Regions from separate parts of the Kineosporia succinea genome, predicted to be linked through region 2. Evidence: riboswitches for the same ligand, from Rfam matches in the RefSeq annotation. Region 2 holds a riboswitch; the other holds the start of a gene.

Region 1 (10,354 bases), 4.5 Mb from region 2:
GTCTGGTCCAGGAGAAGGACGGCCTGAAGGCCGCGACGACGAATCTTGAGTATGACGCGTCGGGTTCGGTGAAGAAGGTCGACTACGGGTACGGGCGGGTGCGCTCGTACGAGTACGACGACCGGGGCCGCACGACGTCGGACACGCTGAAGAACTCGGCGGGGGAGACGGTCTCGTCGATCACGTACGGGTACGACGTCGACGACCGGATGATCTCCAAGAAGACCACCGGCACCGCCGGCGCAGCCGCCAACACGTACGGCTACGACGACGCGGGCCGGTTGACGAAGTGGGACTCCGGCACGGAGAGCACCGAGTACGGCTGGGACGACTCGGGTAACCGGGTCAAGGCCGGGGACAAGACCTCGACGTTCAACGAGCGCAACCAGGTCCAGTCCGACGGCGACTACACGTACTCCTACGCCGCGAACGGAACCCTGTCGGGGCGCACGAGTTCGGGGTACACGGAGAAGTTCACGTTCGATGCGTTCGAGCGGCTGATCAACCAGGACGGCACCAGCTACAGCTACGACGGCCTGGACCGCATCGACTCTCGCGGCGGTAACACCTTCACCTACGCCGGCGCCAGCGACGGCGTCGTCTCCGACGGCACCGAGACCTACGCCCGGGGTGCGTACGACGAGTTGCTGGCGATCCAGAACGGCTCCACGACGAGCCTTTCGCTGCAGGACCAGCACGGTGACCTGGTCGCGAACTTCGCGGCCTCGAACACCACGCTCTCCACGCTCGACGACTCCAAGGCCTACGACCCCTGGGGCCAGGAGACCGCGTCCTCCGGTACCGGGCACCACCTGGGCTACCAGGGTTCGTGGACCGACCCGGACACCGACGAAGTGAACATGGGCGACCGCTGGTACAACTCGGCGACCGGCAGCTTCGACTCCCGTGACCCGCAGACCTACGCCGGTGGCGCGTCCATCCTGGCCAACGGCTACACCTACGCCGCCGGTGACCCGATGGACCTGAGCGACCCGGACGGCAACTGGCCCTCCTGCGGCTGGTGCTCCAAGGCCGCCTCGGCTGTTTCGAGTGCGGTGACCAGTGCCGCGAAGACGGTGGGTAGTGCGGTGCGCACGGCGGCGTCGTACACGTGGAAGGCCGTCACGTACGTGGCGTCGAAGGCGGTCTCGGCGGTCAAGACGGCCGCGAAGTACGTGGCGAAGGCCGCGGCGAAGATCTACAACACCGGTAAGGCCGCGATCAGCTACGTGGTGAACAAGGTCAGCCAATCGGCCTCGTACATCAAGCAAAAAGCCGCAGCAGCAGCCGCTTACGCGAAACAGAGAGCCGAGGCGGCGAAGAAGGCCGCGATCGCCCACGCCAAGGCCGTGACCAAGAAGGCCAAGGCCGCGGCCGCGCAAGTGATCAAGCACAACCCGCTGCCGGCGGTGAAGGCCCTGATGAAGCCGGTCCTGACCGGCATGAAGAAGGTCGTCTCCGCCACCGCGAAACTCCCCGCGGCGGTGGTCCAGGCCACGAAGGTCGTGGTCCAGGACGTCGCCAAGGCAACCACGGCGGTCTACCAGAAGGCCGTCGCCTCAGCCGGAGTCGTACTCGACAACGTCAGCGTCGCGATCAGCGCCGCCAGCGAAATAGCCCAGGCCGCAGCCCCCATGGTCCTCGGTATCGCAGCCGGTGCCCTGACCACCGCCGGTTGCACGATAGCCAGCGGAGGTGTGGGAACCCCGGCCTGCATCGTCGCCGGCTTCGCCGTCGGCGGAGCCGTGACCAGCGCCCTCACCTGCGCTCCCGGCCGCTCGATTGCTGGATGTGCCGCCACTGGTGCCGTTTCGGGAGCTGTTGCCGGTGCGGTCACGGTTGCCACCGGTGGAGCCGGGTCGGTCGTCGGCGTCATGGCCAGTGCCGGTGCGGCCGAGGGGCTGAGCGACGCAACCGGCCAGTTCCTGTCGACCGGCAACGTCGATCTCCAGCAGGTCGCCACGTCAGCGGCAGTCGGCGCCGGCACCGCCGGGCTTCTCAAGGGTGCCGGCAAACTGGGGAAGAGCTGCAGGACGAACAGTTTCGTGGCCGGAACACCCGTTCGTATGGCGGACGGCTCCACGAAGGCGATCGAGGACGTCGAGGTCGGTGACCTGGTCCTGGCCACTGATCCGACGACTGGAAAGACCTCGAACGAGCCGGTCACGGGACTCATCGTCGGCCAGGGGCAGAAGGACCTCACGACGCTCGAGGTGTCGGAGGGAGCGACCACCGGGACTCTGACCGCCACCGCCGGACACCCGTTCTGGGTCCGCGCCGACGAATCGGCGTCCACCGGGGAGGTAGCCTCCGACGGCCCTGGTCGCTGGGTTGTCGCGGACCACCTGAAGGCCGGTGATCACCTCGCCTCGGCAGCCCCTCGCGACGGGCCGGTCGAAGTCGGGGAAAGCAGCACCACGACCCGATTCGAGACGGTCTACAACCTCACCGTCGACAACGTCCACACCTACTACGTGGTCGCCGGATCGATCGACATTCTGGTTCACAATTGCGATGTTGCTCTGGGTATGAAACAGAGTGGCACGTACGAATGGGCCGAGAGCAAGGGCATCAGCCACTTCGGGAACATGAGTCCCGATGAATGGCGGGCACCGGTGCAGGCTGCCATTCGCGACACCAACGCTCGTCTGCACGTCAATCTCGACGGGCTCGGCCCGCAGAGCAACCCGGCCGGTACTTTCGCGACCGCGGTGGCGAGGGGCGGGGACATCAGTGGCCAGCCCCTTGCCACGGAAGAGGAAATGAACTGGATAGCGCGGGCCGTGTCCAACGGTGAACGTTCCTGGTCGTCCATCAACTTCTACGCACGCCAGGAAGGTAGCCTGAGGCAGGTCAGCGTCGCCGAGCCGGACTGGTCCACGATGGGCCGGCTTCGCCCCTTCATCAATGATGCCGACCCGTTCTGCGGTTGCTGATCAGGGAGGCGAACGAGATGAATCCGCTGGAGACCGGCCTCTACGGGGATGTCGTGGCCGCAGGCGGCCTTGACCTGGCCATCGCCCGAGCCGCGCGGGAACGGAAGCTGGACATCGGGGTCTCACGTCGTTCGGGCGACCCCGGAGAAGCCTTCAGGGCAACGGCTGAAATCGACACGGGCCGCAGCCCGGTATTCGTGACCCCGGCGTCCGACCAGCGAAAGTTCCTGTTCAGTGCGGCTCCGGAATCCCGCATCGTCCTTCTCGAGGGAGCGACGGACGACCTCGACGCTCTCGTGGAATTCCTGGCCGACTTTCGCGGGGGAGTCTCTCTCGAGGATCTGGACGCTCGCTTTCCCTTCGTCTGGATCGGAAGCGGAGCCCGGGCCTACGAGCAGGGCGAGTCCACCGCCGCTCAGTGGCGGGAGCTCCTGACCGCCGACTGGTGCCGGGAAGAACGCCCGCTGGTCGAGGCCGCGTATGCGGACACCCGGTTGCGGGAGATCTTTCCCGGTCTGAGCCATGGCGCCCTGCGCTTCGACGCTCCGCTGGGGACCCCCCGGGGGCGTGTGGCGATCGTTGTCCCGCTGGCGGACGGCACGGTTCGCGTCGAGAGGATCGATCCGGACCGCGGGCAGCGGCGCGTTGATGTGGTCACGCTGCCGGAGGCGTTCGACCGGGTGGCCGAACTGTTCTCCTGATGCCCGAGATTTCCGGGCACGTACGCCCGGTGATGGTCGGCGCCCTCATACGGCCCGAAGAGCCGTGCCGATCTCGCTCCAGCAGAACCCTCGGGAGCTCGACCCGCCTCCGGGGAGGGCACGTTCTGCTCGTTGAAAAGGTGGACCTTGTCCAGGAAAGAACATGGGAGAAAGCGGATCTGGCTGTCGGCGGCGGTGGCTGCGGTTCTGGCCGCCACCGGGGTGGTCGTCGGATCTGAGACAGCCGGTGCCGACGCGGTTTCCGGCGGTGGTGACTACATCTCGCTGACCACCGGCACCCGGGTGATGGACACCCGCGACCCGGTCGTCGGTGTGCCCAAGGCGGGGAAGCTCCAGAAGGAGACGCCGACCACGATCCAGGTCACCGGCGTCGGCAGTGTCCCGGCCACGGGCGTCACCGCGGTCATGGCGACCGTCTCGGTGCTCGGCCCGACGGAAGGCATGGTGCTCCGCATCTGGCCGAGCGACGGCACCAAGTCGGCGGACTCGGTGATCCATTCGCTCGCGGCCAACGCCAACCTGTCGACCACCTCGGCCCTTCCGGTCAGCGCGGACGGCAGGGTCACGGTCGAGAACAGCGCCGGTGAAGTCAACGTGATCCTCGATGTCCAGGGGTATTTCACGACGGCCACCTCGAGCTCGAGCGGTGCCGGCGGGTTCGTCCCCGTGACACAGACCCGCATGGTCGACACCCGCAACGGGACGGGGACGACACAGGCGACGATCGCGGCCGGCGGCAACCGCACCATCACGATCCCGACCACGCTGGTGCCGACCACGGCCAGCGCCGTCTATGTGAACGTCTATGTGGCGGGTGCGACGGCGACCGGCACGCTGTTCCTGGCACCGGGCACGGCGACGACCGGCGGCAACGCGTTCAACTACCTGTCGGGCAACACGTCGTCCGGCCTGTCGGCGAAGCTGTCCGGTGGCAAGTTCACCGTGCGCAACAGCACCGGGGCCGCCGCCGTGAACGTCGTCATCGATGTGTTCGGTTACTGGACCGGTTCGGCGACCACGGGCGCCGGCTACCGGTTGTCGAACTCCGGCCGCCTGTACGACACCCGTTCCGGCACCAGCCCGCAGCCTCTCGCCGCGGGCGCCTCGGCCGACGTCCAGGTGGGCGGGGCCAACGGTCTTCCGGTCGAGAACGTCGCGGCCGCCCTGCTGAACGTCCACGTCGCGGCCACCGGTGACGTCGGCAGCACCCTGCCGGTCAAGGCCTGGCCCACCGGCACCACGGAGCCCGCCACGGCCGTGACCAACGGAATCGCCAGCGCCACCCGGTCGAACATGGCGCCCGTGAAACCGGGCACCGACGGCAAGGTCACGATCAAGAACGTCTCCGGCGCCGCGGTGAACGTCTACGTGGAGCTCGAGGGCTGGTTCGCCGACCCGCTGCCCCAGCTCGACGTGGAGAGCAACAGCCGCACCGCCGCGTTCCAGGCCACCGGTGCCGACAGCTCGGTGCCCGGCCCGATCGAGCTGTCGTTCACGAACAACGCCGGTCAGCTCGTGCACGCGCACATCCCCGACCCGGAGATCCTCAACGCCGGGGACACCGAGTACACGACGATCTCCGACGGTGAGACGTTCACCGGCACTCCCCTGATGCTGCAGCAGCCCAACCGGCTCCTGTCGATCGTCGGGCGCCGCACGAACGCGCTGAGCTGGGACAAGGTCCAGACCAGCGCGGCCACCGGCGCCTGGCCGAGTTCCTGGACGGCACTGGGCGGTTCGATCTCCTCGACGCCGAGCGGCGGGCGGGTCGCGGACGGCCGGATCGTCCAGTTCGGCGTGAACTCCACCGGCGCTCTCTGGGCCCAGACCCAGACCGCGGCCAACGGCTCGTTCGGCCCGTGGACCAAACTGGTCAACACCACCCTCGCCGAGGCGCCCACGGTGGTGACCGACGCGTCCGGCGGTATGCAGCTCTTCGCCCGCACGACCGCGGGCACGATCGTCGTCACGCCGTACACGCCGGGGGTCGCGATCACGTCGTGGACCAGCCTCGGCAAGCCCTCGGCCGACGCTCTGGACGCCAGGGCGACGCCGCAGGTAGCCGTGTTCAAGGATCGCCTGCGGGTTTTCGTGACGCTGGCGGACGGCACGGTCATGACCCAGCTGCAGGACCTGGGCGGGGCCTGGCCGAAGACGTACCAGGAGGTGCCTGGACTGAAGGCGGCCGGCCCGGTCGCGGCCGTGGTGGAGCCGGTGGACGGCACGGCGCAGGTCTTCGCCCGTTCCGCCGACGGGTATCTGGCCTGGACCGCGGAGGTCACAAAGGCGTCGAGCACCTGGACGTCCTGGAAGGTGTTCCTGAACAAGCTGGCGACCGACCCGACCCCGCTGCGCTGGAACGACACCCAGATGGCGCGGTTCGGCATGATCGCCCGCATCCCCAACGGCAACACGCAGATCGTGGACTTCAGCGAGGCCACGAAACCCGACCTGGCCTCGGCGAAGTCGGCGCGCAAGGCCGTGGAGCCGACTCCGACGGACGACAGGGACGGGACGCCGACGTTCTTCGATCTCGGTCAGCCTGAGTAGGACCGCGGTGCGAGTGAGGGCCTGATCCGGTGCGCCGGATCAGGCCCTTCGCTGTTCGACCGCCGGACGCGAACCGTCAGGGCGGCACCAGCGGGATGAGCGACCCGCCGGCCACCCCGGCCCGAGCAGGCCCGACGCCGAGCAGGCGATCACCAGCACCGTGAGGGTCACGAGGTGGGCCGGGGCCAGGACGTCGGTGAGGAGCTGGGCTAAGCGGGAGATCCGGGACACGGTGAAAAAGGTTACTGACCCCGGATCTCCGCCCCGCCGGGCGCCGGGCGTCAGAGGTCGCGGTACCGCTTCGCCGCGTCCAGCCCCTGCCGCAGCGCGGCCTCACCGGCCGGCGCCGCCGGCCCGTCGAAACCCTTCTCCTTGTCCACGTACGGCGTCACGTAGGCCGGGGTGTCCCGCTGGAAACGCCAGCCCTCGGCCAGTGCCCCGGCGTCGACCGCGTCGTAGCCGATCGAGTCGAAGAACTCGGTGACGACCTTCTTGGCGGACGCGTCGTCCCCGGCGATCAGGAGAGCGGAGCGGTCGGCGGCGCCCGACGGACGGGCCAGGGCCGCCAGGTGCACGAAGAAGATGTGGTTGAACCCCTTGACCACCTTCGACTCCGGCAGATGCGCCTGCAGAAGCTCCGAGGTGGTGGTCGATTCGTCGTCGAGCTCGGCGATCTGCCCGTCGCGGTCGGGGTAGTAGTTGTTCGTGTCGATGACGACCTTGCCCCGCAGCGGTTCCACCGGGACCTCGCGATAGTTCTTCAGCGGCACCGTCACGACGACGATGTCACCCGCCTGCGCGGCCTCGGCCGCCGTCGCTGCACGGGCCTTCGGCCCGAGCTCGGCAACCAGGCCGGCCAGGGTCTCCGGGCCCCGGCTGTTGCTGAGCACCACGTCGTGTCCGCCGGCGATCGCCAGGCGTGCGACGGTGCTGCCGATGTTCCCGCTTCCGATGAGCCCGATCGTTGTCATGACCGGCGGCAACCCCGGGGAACGCCGGCGCATTCCCGACGGCGCATTCCCGACCACCAGGACTCTTGCACTGTGACGGCGGAAGTGGCAGGGTCGGGGCGGAAGAGACACGGGGTGCCCCCACCGAACGGGGGCTGAGATCACACCCGTCGAACCTGATTCAGTTAGCACTGACGAAGGGATGTCTTCGGATGACGGGCTTCGCCGTACCCGAGAAGACTGCCGCGCAATCGGCCGCCGAGCTCCTGACCTGGGTCAGGCGTGAGTCGCCGCTGGTCCACTGCATCACCAACGACGTCGTCGTGAACTTCACCGCGAACGTCCTCCTGGCCCTGGGCGCGTCCCCGGCGATGGTGGACATTCCCGAGGAGTCAGGGGGTTTCGCGTCGGTGGCGGGTGGGTTGCTGATCAATCTGGGCACTCCGCACGCCGAGCGGCGTGCCGCCATGGAGGTCGCGGCGCGGGCCGCGGCCGATCACGGCACGCCGTGGGTGCTCGACCCGGTCGCGATCGGGGCGCTGCCGGTGCGCACGGCCCTCGCTCACCAGTTGCGTGATCTGGGGCCGAGTATCGTGCGGGGCAACGCCTCCGAGATTCTCGCGCTGGCCGGTGCGGGCAATGGTGGACGCGGCGTGGACGCGGTCTCGTCGGTGGACGCCGCGTCGGTGGTCGCGGTCGAAACCGCCCGCAAGACAGGCGGTGTGGTCGCGATCTCCGGTCCGGTCGACCTGATCACCGACGGAACCCGAACCGTGCGCGTCGCGAACGGGCACGAGCTGCTGACCCGGGTGACCGGCGGCGGGTGCGCGCTCGGGGCCGTGATGGCGGCGTTCGCGGCCGTCGAGCAGGATCGTCTGGCGGCCACCACCGCGGCCGTGCTCGTCTACACGATCGCGGCCGAGCAGGCCGCCGCGAAGGCCCAGGGGCCCGGCTCTTTCGCGGTCGAGCTGATCGACGCGCTGTACTCGATCACCGGCGACGACGTCGAGCGCCGGGCGCGGGTCCGGTGAGCCGCCGTCGTCGGGTGAGATCCGTGCGCCCAGACCGCACGAACGTCACCCGATCCGGGATGGCGACGCTGTGAGCGCCCTCGACCTCAGCCTCTACCTCGTCACCGACGCGGTCGCGGCCTCTCGCGCCGGGCTCCCGCTGCCGGAGCTCGTGCGGGCCGCGACCGAGGGTGGCGTCACCGCCGTGCAGGTGCGTGAGAAGCACGAGCCCGCGGCGGTCTTCCTGCGCACGGTGCTCGAGATCGCCGACGTGATCCCGCATCACGTCACGCTTCTCGTCAACGACCGCGTCGACGTCTACCTGGCCGCCCGGGAGCTCGGGGCCCGGGTGTCCGGCGTTCATCTGGGTCAGCGCGACCTGCCCGTGGAGACGACACGCCGGATCATCGGCCCCGACGCCGTTCTCGGCCTCAGCGCGGCGCATCCCGACCAGATCGCGGCAGCGGCGACGAGTTCGGCGCACGTCGACTACATCGGTATCGGCGTGCTGCGGGCCACCGACACCAAGCCGGATGCCCCGCCCCCGCTCGGCATCGACGGCATGCGCGCCCGCGCCCAGCTCTCCGCCCTCCCGGCCGTCGCGATCGGTGGCGTCAAGGTCGACGACGCCCACGGCCTGCGCGGCAGTGCCCTGGCCGGGATCGCGGTGGTCAGTGGCATCTGCGCCGCACCCGATCCGGCCCGCGCCGCCGCCGAGTACCGCCGCGCCTGGACCGGCGGCGCATGAACACGAAGACTCCCCGCGTCCTGTCGATCGCCGGCACCGATCCGACCGGGGGAGCGGGCATCCAGGCCGACCTCAAGAGCATCGCCGCCAACGGCGGGTACGGCATGGCCGTCGTCACCGCGCTCGTGGCCCAGAACACCCGGGGCGTCCGGTCGGTGCACACGCCACCGGCCGAATTCCTGCGGGAGCAGCTGGATTCCGTCAGTGACGACGTCGCGATCGACGCCGTCAAGATCGGCATGCTGGGTGATCCGGAGGTGATCGCCACGGTCGGCGACTGGCTGCGGGCCACGCGTCCGCCGATCGTGGTGATCGACCCGGTCATGGTCGCCACCAGCGGAGACCGCCTGCTGAGCTGCGAGGCCGAGGAGGCACTGCGCGAGATCCTGCCGCTGGCGGGCCTGGTCACGCCCAATGTTCCCGAACTCGCGGTGCTGTCGGGCCGGTCAGAGGCGACGATGTGGGACGACGTGGTCGCCCAGTCCCTCGAGGTGTCCCGTCGCTGGGGTGTCCGGGTGCTGGCCAAGGGTGGCCATCTGCCGGGTGACGTGGTGTGTGACGCCCTGGTCGAGGCCGACGCGTTCGATTCGGTGCGGCCCCTGGAGTCACCCCGGATCGCGACCCGCGCCACGCACGGCACCGGCTGCTCGCTGTCGTCGGCCGTCGCGACCTGGCAGACCGCCACCGGCGACTGGTTCACGAGCATCGACCGGTCCCGGCAGTGGCTGACCGAAAGCCTGCGTCACGGTGAGGAACTCGAGGTCGGGCAGGGACACGGGCCGGTGAGCCACTTCGCCGGCCTGTGGCAGCGCGGCGGCCTGATCACCAGTGCGAGCGCCGAGTGGTGGGCCCGCATCGCGGAACTGCGTGAGGCCACCGACCGCGACCCGTTCCTCACCGGTCTCGCCGACGGAAGTCTCGACAAAGCCCGCTTCGCAGCGTATCTCGCACAGGACGTCCACTATCTGGAAGGCTACGCGAGCGTGCTGAGCCGCCTCGCGCAGATGGCGCGAGAGCCGGTGGAGCGGGCCTTCTGGACCACGGCGGCCCTCGCCTGCCTGACCACCGAGACCGCGCTGCACCGGACCTGGCTCACCGAGCCACGGCCGGCGAAGAGCCCGGTGACCGAACGCTATCTCGACCATCTTCGGAGCGCGGTCGATCAGGGCTACGAGCACGGTGTGGCCGCTGTGCTGCCGTGCTACTGGATGTACGCGGACATCGGGGCGAGGCTGGACCCGGCCGGGAACCCTTACGCCGACTGGATCACGATGTACGCGGACCCGGTGTTCCACGAGTCCGCGGCGGCCGCGCGGCGCATCACCGACCGCGCGGCGGGCGCGGCGACCCCGGTGGTACGGGAGTCGATGTGGCGGGCGTTCGAGCGCTCGGCCCAGCTGGAGCGGGAGTTCTTCGCGCAGTAGCCCTGACCACACGA
Region 2 (10,354 bases):
GTGAGCTTCTGGCTGTTCGAGGCACCCGCGGGAGTGGCCGTGGCGGTCCACTTTCCGGCCTTGAACTCGGCCTCCGTGCCGAACGGGGTGGTGCCGGACGCCGCGGTGATCTCGAGCTTCGCGTTGCCGGTGGCGAGCTGGTAGGCGTCGGCGACGGAGAACGCGGCCGGGCTGTCCGCGGCCAGAAGGTACTGACCGGCCGAGGCCTTCACGAACGAGGCGCCGGGGGCGGCGCTCGCGACCGGCGCGAACAGGCCGAGGCCGAGGGCGGTGGCGGCGGTGATACCCAGGACCCGGTTACGCGTGGTGCTCATCTGGTTCTGCCCCTTGAAACGTCGGAGGGAAGGATGCCCCGTGCTCTGTCACCAACAGTGCCCGAGTGATCGCTGTCCGTGAACCACCTAAAGAGTGAAAGCAGTTGTCTCATAAGCACTTACAAAACACTGCGGCCCCGCACTGACAAGGGTGCGGGGCCGCGGTGAGTGAGTCTCAGGCCACGTCGGAGTAGGAGATCACCGACTTGCTCGTGAAAACCCTTGATGCGCCGGTGAATCGAACCTCGTAGATGCCCTCGGTCGCCGCCGGCATCGCGAAGGTCGCCCACGTGCCCTGGGGGTCGATCTGGAGCGGCGTGAGGCTCACGTCGCGGCTGGTGCCGGCGCCCTCGGCGACCGGATGAAGCGTCCAGGTGCCCGAAAGACCCACGCCGGTGAGGCGTACAGCGCCTCCGCTCGTCGGTAGAACGGCCTTGCTGATACCCGTGATCGCGGCGCCGTAGGTGATGCTCACCGCCGGAGCCGGAACGCCCTGCCGGTACAGGATGACGTCAGCCTGCTGGCCGGGTGTGCCCGACGGAATCGCCGCCTGCACGGTGGTGTCCGAAAACCACTTCAGTGTAACGCTTTTCTTACCGGCCTTCGCCGTGATCCTCCGGGCCGAGAACTCCTTGGCCGAGCTGCCGAAGCCGGTGCCGGTGAGCACCACCTTGCCGCCGCTGGCCACGACGGCCGCCGTGTCGCTGGTCGACGGGGCGGGCGTCACGGCCTCGATCTTGTCGGTGGCCCTGCCCGAGTCGCCGGTCTCGCCCATGCCGGTCCTCAGCACCACCCGGTACTGGCCCGCAGGCAGGGCGGGCACGGTGAATTCGATCAGGAGCGGTTTGACGGACGTGGTGGTCACGTTGACGTCCTGGCCCCCGTTGGTGCTGCTGTCCGTCGGGCGGAGCAGGACCGATCCGGCCTCGTCCGGATCGACGGCCGCGAGATTCGTGCCGGTGAGCGTCACGGACGTGCCACCAGCGGTGGAGGCGCCGGAGACGGACAGGCGGGTGATCTTCGGGGCGACGTACGTGACGTCCAGTTTGGTCGCGGGGCTGACCGGGCTGAACGCCGCCCCACTGCTCGCGGCGAACGAGACCCGCCAGCTGCCGGGGTTGCCCGGTACGTCGGCGGGCAGCTTCACGAAGGCCCGGGAGTCCTTCTCCAGGAAGACTCCTCCGCCGGCGGCCGAGGCGAGGGCGTCCTGCGACATCACGGTCGGCAGATTGATCTGGCCGTTTCCGCCGACCGAGCTCAGCTTCCAGGCCTGCGTCCTCGAAAGGCCGGTGCCGCTGACGGTTCCGGTGCGGGTGCCGTTCCGGGGGTCGGGCTTCCAGGCCACGGAGGTGACCTTCCCGAGGTACGAGGTGGTGACCGACCCGGCAGGCACGCCGTTCTTGACGATCTGGATCGTGGCGTCGGTTCCGCCCGTCCCGGCCGGAAGGGCCAGGCGCAGGCGGGTGCTGGACACGTAGGTCGGGCTGACCTTGCGGGTGGTGCTGACCCCGGTGGTGCCGGTGCTGGTGATCAGGGCCGTGTACTTCGCGCCGCGGAACTCGGTGGCGTTCGCACCCAGGTTGCCGGTCGTGCTCAGCTCGAGCTTGGCGTTGCCGGTGGCGGGCTGCTGCGTCGAGCCGACGACGCTGAACGTGCTCGGGGCGACAGGGTCGTCCGAGTCGTCACCGGGAACGGGCGTGTTGTCGGCGAAGGCGTCGAGAGTGTAGGCCTCGCGGGCCTTGGCCTCGATGAAATCCCAGGAGAGGGTGGCGTATCCGTCGGATCCCCACCAGGTGCCCCAGGAGTTCTGGATCTGCACGCCGGTGGCGTTGTACCCGACGGCCATGATCGCGTGACCACCCAGGTCCGCGCCGGTGGCCTCGGCCGCGGTCATGACCGCGTCATGGCCGCCGTAGCCCAGGTAATAGAACTCGTTGAACACCGGAATGCCCAGGGCCACCGGCTTTTCGGACGACAGGGCCGCCTTGATCGCGTTGGTCTTGCCCAGGGCGTTGGTGGACTGGAAGAGCGTCTGGTACGAGTTCGCCGCGTACGGCGCGGCGGCGGCCCTGTCGGCCGTGGAAGGCGTGATGCGGAAGGTGGTGTCGTCGCCGGAGTACCTGGACTTCGGGGCGATGCCCTGGCTGACGAGCTTGTTGTACCCGTCGGAGAAGTACGCGCCGCCGCCGCCGGACTTGCTGCCGTCGACGTAGATCTGCGAGTACATGTACATCGGCGCGAAGGGCTGACCGCCCTTGGCCGTCCTGTTCGCGTACCAGCCGGCCATGGCGTAGCCGATGGTCCAGGCCACGCACGAGTCCACGCTGCCCTGGTCGCCGACGGGAACCGCCCACTGCTTCAGGTCCACGGACGCGGGGTAGCTCGACGCGCTGCGCAGCGGAATGCTGGCCCTGTTCGGCACGGTGAGCTCGAGCGGCGTCTTCAGCCCGGTGCCCTTGTCGCGGAAGTCGGGCCGGGTCCCGGTGGTGGTGGCGGCCGGCTGGAACGCGGCGCCGGCGGCGCTGGCGGCCGGCGCGAGCATCGCGGCACCCAGGCTCATCGACAGCGCAAAAACAGTGATGCGAGCGGTGTTTCGTCGACCGCGAGTGGTGCTGCGACTGGTCTGCCGATCAGGGGGAACCAAGCTCATGATCACCGAGTGTGCATGTTGTTGATCGTTCAGTGAACGGCCGCCCGGGTGATCAGTGGGCCTGGTGCCCAACCCTCACCCGATTGCGCGGGCATGCTCCAGGCTTGCTCAGGATTGCCGCAGTTCTGGCACCGCTCTTCAGGTTCTCTTGCGTCTACCACCCCGTACCGTGCCCGCGGCCATCAATCGGCTGTGCTCCGTCCGGGTGACAGGCCAGAACTCTGCGTCAAATGCGATCACTCCGCGTCGATATGCATTCCGGTGGGGTTCACGAGGAACCCCGAAGCCCCCTCACGGAGGAGACGCATGCGCACCCCCAAGTTCACCGCCAAGCGCGCCCTGGGCCTGGCGGCTGCTGCTGCCATCGCCGTCACCGGCACGGTTTCGGCTGCCGGCACCTCGCAGGCCGCGGTTCAGAGCCTGAAGCTCAACGTGGCGACGGTCGGCGCCGCCGCCAACCAGGTCATCACGATGACGGGTAAGGACTTCCAGACCGCGGCGGGCACCGCGAAGATCGACCTGATGTACTTCACGACGGCCACGAGCTGCACGGCCATGAGCTCCATCACGGGTGCTGCGAACATCGCCGTCACCCCGGCCAACGTCAACATCGTGTCCGCCACCAAGGCGACCTTCCTGACGCCGAGCCTCGCCAGCTTCACCCCGACCACGGCGGGTGTCGCGATCCTCCTGTGCGCGCAGAACTCCGGCGGCACCGAGGTCGTCGGTTCGGCGAAGCTCAAGCTCTACAAGGCTCCGGTCATCAACAGCAGCCTCGGTGGTGTCGGCGGCGTGAGCAGCAACACCGGCGCCGTCTTCGGTGGCTCGACCATCACCATCACCGGTGAGAACTTCAGCACCAAGACCACGGCCACGATCGGCGGCAAGGCGCTGACCAGCGTCAAGGTGGTCAAGGGCACCGGCACCACCGACTCCGGCAACGCCGGTGACGACACCCTGACCGGTACGGTTCCGGCCGGCACCGGCACGGGCAAGGCCATCACGGTCACGGGTGAGGGTGGCTCGGTCTCCTCGAGCGCCACCTTCAGCTACCTCGACGCTCTCAAGGTCTCCCCGGCCGTGGGCTCCGGCGCCGACAACAACGTCATCACGCTGACCGGCGTCGGCTTCAAGGACAAGTCGTTCGTGAACCTGGCGTCCGCGTTCGCCGACACCAAGTCGCTCGTCGCGGTCGTTCCGGCGGCCTCCAGCTACATCGCCGGCACCACCACGAACAGCAACATCACCACCGGTGGTACGGCGCCGAAGGTCTGCGACACGGTCCAGGTCGTCAGCGACACCGAGCTCACCTGCCAGCTGCCCGACCTCACCGGCGTCAACTCCGGTGGGTACAACATCCGCATCCTGACGGGTGGCACCACCAACGTTGCCGGCGTCACCGCGGTCTCCCGGGCGGCCGTCTACACCGCGGCCGCGTTCTGATCCACCGCAAGCAGTAGTACCTGGACCATCCCGCGAGCCCGGCCCCGTACAGGGGCCGGGCTCCCGGCTTTTGCCGACGCCGGCCAAATCGCTGTCCAACCGCCGTGCCCATGGGTGAAGATGCAGCGGTTGTCCGAACGAGGCGGAGGTCGAAGGACGTGGCGATCGATTTTCTCAGTGTGCTCGAGGGCCGGATGCAGCGGTTCGCGGCGTTGCTCGAGCGCGACGACCTCACCGCACCCGTTCCCTCGACGCCGGGCTGGAGCCTGTTCGACCTGGCCGACCACCTCGGCGGCGTCCATCAGTGGGCCGCTCATGCCATCGTGCACGGCAATCCCGACGGGACCCCGACGAAGGCCCCGGCCCGGCATCCGGCCGACTGGTACCGCGAGTCGGCCGCCGGGCTGATGACGGTGCTGGCGGACGAGGCCCGGCCCGCCTGGCACTTCGGGTCCGAGACCCCCAGGATCGCCGGCTGGTGGCGCCGCCGTCAGGTGCACGAGGTCACCGTGCACCTCTGGGACGCGCAGAACGCGCTGGGTGCAGCGGAGGCCATCGATCCGGACCTGGCCGAGGACGGCATCGACGAGGTCCGGCACGTGTTCTTCCCCCGGCAGGTGCGGCTGCGGCGGATCCCGCCGCTGAGCCGGAGCGTGCAGATCGGCGAGCACGTGTTCGGCGGCGACGGCACCGGCGACGTGCGACCCGAGGCCACCGTGACCGGTCCGGCCGAGGTGCTGTACCTCGCTCTGTGGCAACGGGTCTCGCCGCACGACCCCCGGCTGGTCGTCAGTGGCGACCGGGAGGCGGTCACCCAGGTGCTCACCGCCCAGGTGACCGCGTGACCGCGACGGCCACGGCCTCAGAGAGGCTGAGCGGCAACCGTTTCCGCGATCTCGCGGATCTGGGCCGGAGTCACCCGGCAGCAGCCGCCGATGATCCGGGCGCCGGCGGCGATCCAGTCCTCGACCGGGAAGACGGATTCGGAGGACGCCGGGGTCCACGACCGGGCCGAGGCGTCCCAGCCCTCGCCACTGTTGGGGTACGCGACCGCGGGCAGCGCGCCCGACCGGGCCACCACGTCCGCAATGAAGGCGGGCTCGGTGCAGTTCGCCCCCACCGCGACCACCGGTGAGACCGATGCCGCCATCGTGAAGGCCTCGGAAACCGGCTCGCCCCGGCGGGTTTCCAGCCCTGCGGGGGTGAGGCTCAGCCAGGCCGGGAACTGCAGGTCGTCGAGTTCGGCGAGCAGGGCCTCGACCTCGAGCAGCGACGGAATGGTCTCCACCGCGAGGACGTCCACGCCCGCCTCGGCCAGGGCGGCGAGCCGGGGGCGGTGAAAGGCCCGCAGCGTCTGGACGTTCATGCCCGGGTAGTCGCCGGTGTACTCGGCGCCGTTGGCGAGCGTCGCCCCGTAGGGGCCGACGGAACCCGCGACCAGGGCGGGGGCGTCGGACACGGCCTCGCGGGCCAGGCGCACCGACGTCGGCATCAGCTCCAGCGGTGCCTGGTAGCTCGCCGTGGTGACGATGTCGGCGCCGGCCTCGAGAAACGCCCGGTGCGCGTCGATGATCGCGGTGGGGTTGTCGATCAGCAGCTGCGCCGACCACAGGGCACCCGAGATGTCGTGGCCCTGACGTTCGAGTTCGGTGGACAGGCCCCCGTCGAGGACGAGGGGCCTGCCCGAGAGATCGAGGACCACGGTCAGTCCCGGACCAGCGCCTTGGGCATCTTGCCGGTCGACCGCACGTAGTAGGCGGCTGCCTGACGGGTGGCGAACATGCGGGCCACACCCATGATCGCGCCCGAGAGCGCGGCCCAGGCGATGGCTTCCTTCCAGGTCGTCTCCGGGTCTTCGGGCACCGTCGGCGGCTTGTTGCCCGTGGCGCCCTTCCAGATCAGGTTCAGACTCTGGTTGGCCGCCTGTGCCGCGGCGATCGCGGACACGGCCGACAGGACCTTCCACATCACCGAATTCATGCCTGATCTCCTCGTTCGCGGACGTGTCGTGCCAGGACCATCCTGCCCTGAAGATCAGGCTGCGGCATCGTCAGAGCAGCGAGAAGATCCAGCGCACCACCGGTACGAGCACCGGGGCACTGATGCCGAACATGCCCAGGAGGATCAGCAGCGCGACGACCCGGGCCAGCGGGCTGGGCCCGTGTCCGGACTGCGTGGTGCTGCGAAGCATCCTGAGGATCACCGTCACAGGGTGGCACGGGATCGCTGCGCTGTCCTAGGGGTCCACAGCAACCGCTGAGTAGGTGTACGGTCACAAGAGCGACAGGGGAGCGCCACAAGGGCGCTGAGAGTGCGAGCGATCGCAGACCCTCGAACCTGATCCGGGTCATGCCGGCGAAGGGAGTCGAGCTTTCTCGGTTCTGGCCGAGGTGTGTGCCACCAGCATGCGCCGACCGTCGAAACCCCCCTCCGATGACGGAGGTGCACGGGACATGAGCAGTACCCCTTGGAGTGGGCCACGGTTGTTCACGGCGGTCGGTGCCGTCGTGCTGGCCGCGGTGATCTACCTGGTCGGGCTACCGGAGGGCATGTCGGTCTTCGGTACCACCCTGGCCGACCTGACGCTGCCCGCCGCGTTGTTCGTGGGCACGGCGGGGGTCGCGGTCACCGCGGCCACGGCCCGGGCGGGGCGCTGGCGGGTGGTCGACATCGTCACGGCCAGTGTGCTGGGGGTGGCGGGTGGCCTGGTGTTCGCGATCTGGAACGCCGCGTCGACGCCGCTGCGTGACGCGATGGTGCCCCCGGCGTCCGCGCTCGTGGTGGGGGTGTGGCTGTTCCCGGCGGTGCTGGGTGCGCTGGTGGTGCGTAAGCCGGGGGCTGCGGTCTACACCGAGCTGGTCGCGGCGACGCTGTCGGCGTTGGTCGGCAACGAGTGGGGATTCGCGACGGTCTGGTACGGCCTGGTCGAGGGGATGGGGGCCGAGGTCGTCTTCGCGCTGCTGCTGTACCGCCGCTACGGCCTGCCGTCCGCGTTGTTCGCAGGGGCCGGGGCGGGAGTCGTGGTCGGCCTGATGGACAGCCTGATCTACTACCCCGAGGTCAGCCCGGGGGTGAAGCTGGCCTACGTGGTGATCGCGACCGGCTCCGGCGTGGTGATCGCGGGGCTCGGGTCGTGGCTGCTCACGGGGGCGCTGGCCCGCACCGGAACACTCGCTCCGCTCGCCTCGGGACGTAGTGCCGAACGTGTCTGAGTCTTCTCCACCGGTGGTCGAGGCCCGGGACTGGGGGTGGCGGCACTCAACCCGGAAGGCCTGGGCCGTGCGGGGTCTCGACCTGCGGATCGAGCCCGGTGAGCGGGTGCTGCTGCTCGGGGCCAGTGGCGCCGGCAAGTCCACGTTGCTGGCCGGGCTGGCGGGGCTTCTCGACCCGGAGGAGTCCGGGGGTGACGAGGAGGGATCACTGCTTCTGGACGGGGTGGTCGCCCGGCGCGCGCGGGTGGACGCGGTGCGGGCCGGGCAGGCGCTGACCGGGCTTCTGCTGCAGGACCCGCAGGCTCAGACCGTGCTGGCCCGCTGCGGTGACGACGTGGCCTTCGGGCTGGAGAACCACGCCGTGCCGACGTCGGAGATCTGGCCGCGGGTGGCGAAAGCGCTGGACGGGGTCGGGTTTCCGTACCCGGTCGAGCACCCGACCGGGCGGCTGTCGGGTGGGGAGCGGCAGCGGCTGGCGCTCGCCGGGGTGCTCGCGCTCGGTCCGGGTCTGCTGCTGCTCGACGAGCCGACCGCGATGCTCGATCCGGCCGGGGCCGATCTGGTGCGGCGCAGCATCGCGACCGTGCTCGAGATGACCGGCGCCGGTTGCGTTCTCGTTGAACACCGGGTCGAGCCGTGGCTGCCGTTCATCGATCGGGTCGTGGTGCTCGAGCCCGGCGGCGGGGTGTTCGCCGACGGCGCCCCGGGGCAGGTCTTCGCCGAGCAGGCTTCCGCACTGGTCGCCGCCGGGGTCTGGGTTCCCGGGGTGCGTTCCCGATGGCGGACGCGCGGTACGGCGAATCTCCCGGGCGCCGGTTCCGGGGGCTCGCCACTGCTCACGGCCGAGCCCCGGCCGGCGGCCGCGGCCGCGTCGGTGGCCGAGCCCCTGCTCACGGCGGAGGGGCTCGCCGCCCGGCGGCCGGGGCAGACCGAACCGCCGGTGCGCGACGTCGACCTGACGGTGCGGGCCGGTCGGGCGCTGGCGGTCACGGGGCCCAACGGGGCCGGAAAGTCCACGCTGGCGCTGACTCTGGCCGGATTGACCCCACCGGCGGCCGGTTCGCTGACGGCCTCCGGGATACTGGCGAACGGTGCCGGGCCGCATCCGCACCGCTGGCGGGCCGGGCAGCTGGTCAGCCGGATCGGCACGGTGTTCCAGGATCCGCAGCACCAGTTCGTCGCGTCGACCGTGGCCGGGGAACTGGCGGTCGGCCCGGAACGGGCGGCGGGTCGTCGCGGGTGGTTCGGGCGTACGGCGAACCCCGATGCCGGGGGCACCTCCTCGGCCCGAAGGGTCAGGGGGACCCCCATCGAGATCGACGAACTGCTGCGACGCCTGCGGTTGGACCACCTGGCGCGCGCCAACCCCTACACGCTGAGCGGTGGTGAACAGCGGCGGCTCTCGGTCGCGACCGTGCTGGCGACCGCGCCCGGTGTGCTGGTGCTCGACGAGCCGACCTTCGGCCAGGACGCCCGCACCTGGACCGAACTCACCGCGCTGCTGCTGGAACTGCTCGGTGAGGGCCGGGCCGTGGTGGCGGCGACGCACGACCTGGAGCTGGTCGAGGCGCTCGCGGGCGACGGTGACACGGGGGAGGTGCTGGAGCTGTGACCGCCCTGCTGCACGGCCTGGACATCCGCGAGGCCTCGCGCGCTCCGCTGGCCCGGGCCGATCCGGCCGCCAAACTGGCGGTGGCCACGGTGATCTCGGTCGCGCTCATCCTCACGGTCGACCCGGTGACGGCCGGTGTGGCCCTGGCTCTCGAGCTGGCGTTCCTGCCGTGGTGCGGCCTGTCACCGCGAAAACTGTTCCGCAGTAGCTGGATCATCCTGCTCGGCGCCGTTCCGGCCGGCCTCCTGACCCTGGTGTTCGGCGTGGACGGCGGCGACGTCCTGCTCGGCCTGGGCCCGGTCTCGGTCACCGAGGGCTCGCTCAGCTCGGCGGTCGCGATCACCCTGCGCATCCTGGCGATCGGCCTGCCCGGCGTCGTGCTGCTGGCCACCACCGATCCCACCGACCTGGCCGACTCGCTGGCCCAGATCCTGCGACTGCCGCACCGTTTCGTGCTCTCCGCGTTGGCTGCCCTGCGGCTGGTCGGACTGCTGGCCCAGGAGTGGCAGACCCTGACCATGGCCCGTCGCGCCCGGGGGTTCGACCACGGACTGCGGCAGCTGCTGGGCCAGGTGTTCGCGCTGCTGGTGATCGCGATCCGCCGAGGGACGGTGCTGGCCACCACCATGGAGGCCCGCGGCTTCGGCGTGGACGCCCCCCGCACCTGGGCCCGCCCCGCCCACTTCGGCCTCTTCGACTGGGCCGTGGTGCTCGGCGGTGTGGCCGTGGCTGCCCTGGCCACCGGCGCCGGTCTGTGGCTGGGAACCTGGAACCTGGTGCTCGCCTAGCCGGTCTGCGAGCCGGCCCTTGAATCGGGTGCTCGCTTAGCCGGTCTGCGAGCGGGCCCCTGAGCCGGGTGCTCGCCCAGCCGGTTTGCGAGCCGGACCCTGAGCCGGGTGCTTGCTTAGCCGGTCTGCGAGCGGGCCCCTGAATCGGGTGCTCGCTTAGCCGGTCTGCGAGCGGGCCCCTGAATCGGGTGCTTGCTTAGCCGGTCTGCGAGCGGGCCCCTGAATCGAGTGCTCGCCTGGCCGGTCTGCGAGTGGGCTCCTGAACCGGGTGCTGGCATGGCCGTCTGCGTGGACGGGCCTGAGATGTGGCTGCACTGGTCGCTCGCATGGCTCGC

What was found. Region 2 has a riboswitch for thiamine pyrophosphate ahead of J2S57_RS11685 (ECF transporter S component). Riboswitches for the same ligand answer to the same signal wherever they lie in the genome.
Region 1: linked by a shared signal. The riboswitch ahead of thiM (hydroxyethylthiazole kinase) and the one ahead of J2S57_RS11685 (ECF transporter S component) in region 2 are both predicted to bind thiamine pyrophosphate.

What each region holds. Positions count from the first base shown of each region.
Region 1 covers NZ_JAUSQZ010000001.1:7,197,486-7,207,839, reverse strand. Annotated here, with positions in the region: gene J2S57_RS31835 (LamG-like jellyroll fold domain-containing protein) at 1-2,936, shown strand, start outside; gene J2S57_RS31830 (DUF6193 family natural product biosynthesis protein) at 2,954-3,637, shown strand; gene J2S57_RS31825 (DUF8189 domain-containing protein) at 3,833-6,208, shown strand; gene J2S57_RS31820 (NADPH-dependent F420 reductase) at 6,490-7,179, opposite strand; TPP riboswitch at 7,280-7,378, shown strand; gene thiM (hydroxyethylthiazole kinase) at 7,371-8,189, shown strand; gene thiE (thiamine phosphate synthase) at 8,260-8,916, shown strand; gene thiD (bifunctional hydroxymethylpyrimidine kinase/phosphomethylpyrimidine kinase) at 8,913-10,340, shown strand.
Region 2 covers NZ_JAUSQZ010000001.1:2,677,976-2,688,329, forward strand. Annotated here, with positions in the region: gene J2S57_RS11650 (hypothetical protein) at 1-314, opposite strand, end outside; gene J2S57_RS11655 (C1 family peptidase) at 490-2,874, opposite strand; gene J2S57_RS11660 (IPT/TIG domain-containing protein) at 3,271-4,407, shown strand; gene J2S57_RS11665 (maleylpyruvate isomerase family mycothiol-dependent enzyme) at 4,566-5,252, shown strand; gene mmuM (homocysteine S-methyltransferase) at 5,270-6,109, opposite strand; gene J2S57_RS11675 (DUF4235 domain-containing protein) at 6,112-6,387, opposite strand; gene J2S57_RS11680 (hypothetical protein) at 6,458-6,610, opposite strand; TPP riboswitch at 6,683-6,788, shown strand; gene J2S57_RS11685 (ECF transporter S component) at 6,861-7,619, shown strand; gene J2S57_RS11690 (ABC transporter ATP-binding protein) at 7,612-9,231, shown strand; gene J2S57_RS11695 (energy-coupling factor transporter transmembrane component T family protein) at 9,228-10,019, shown strand.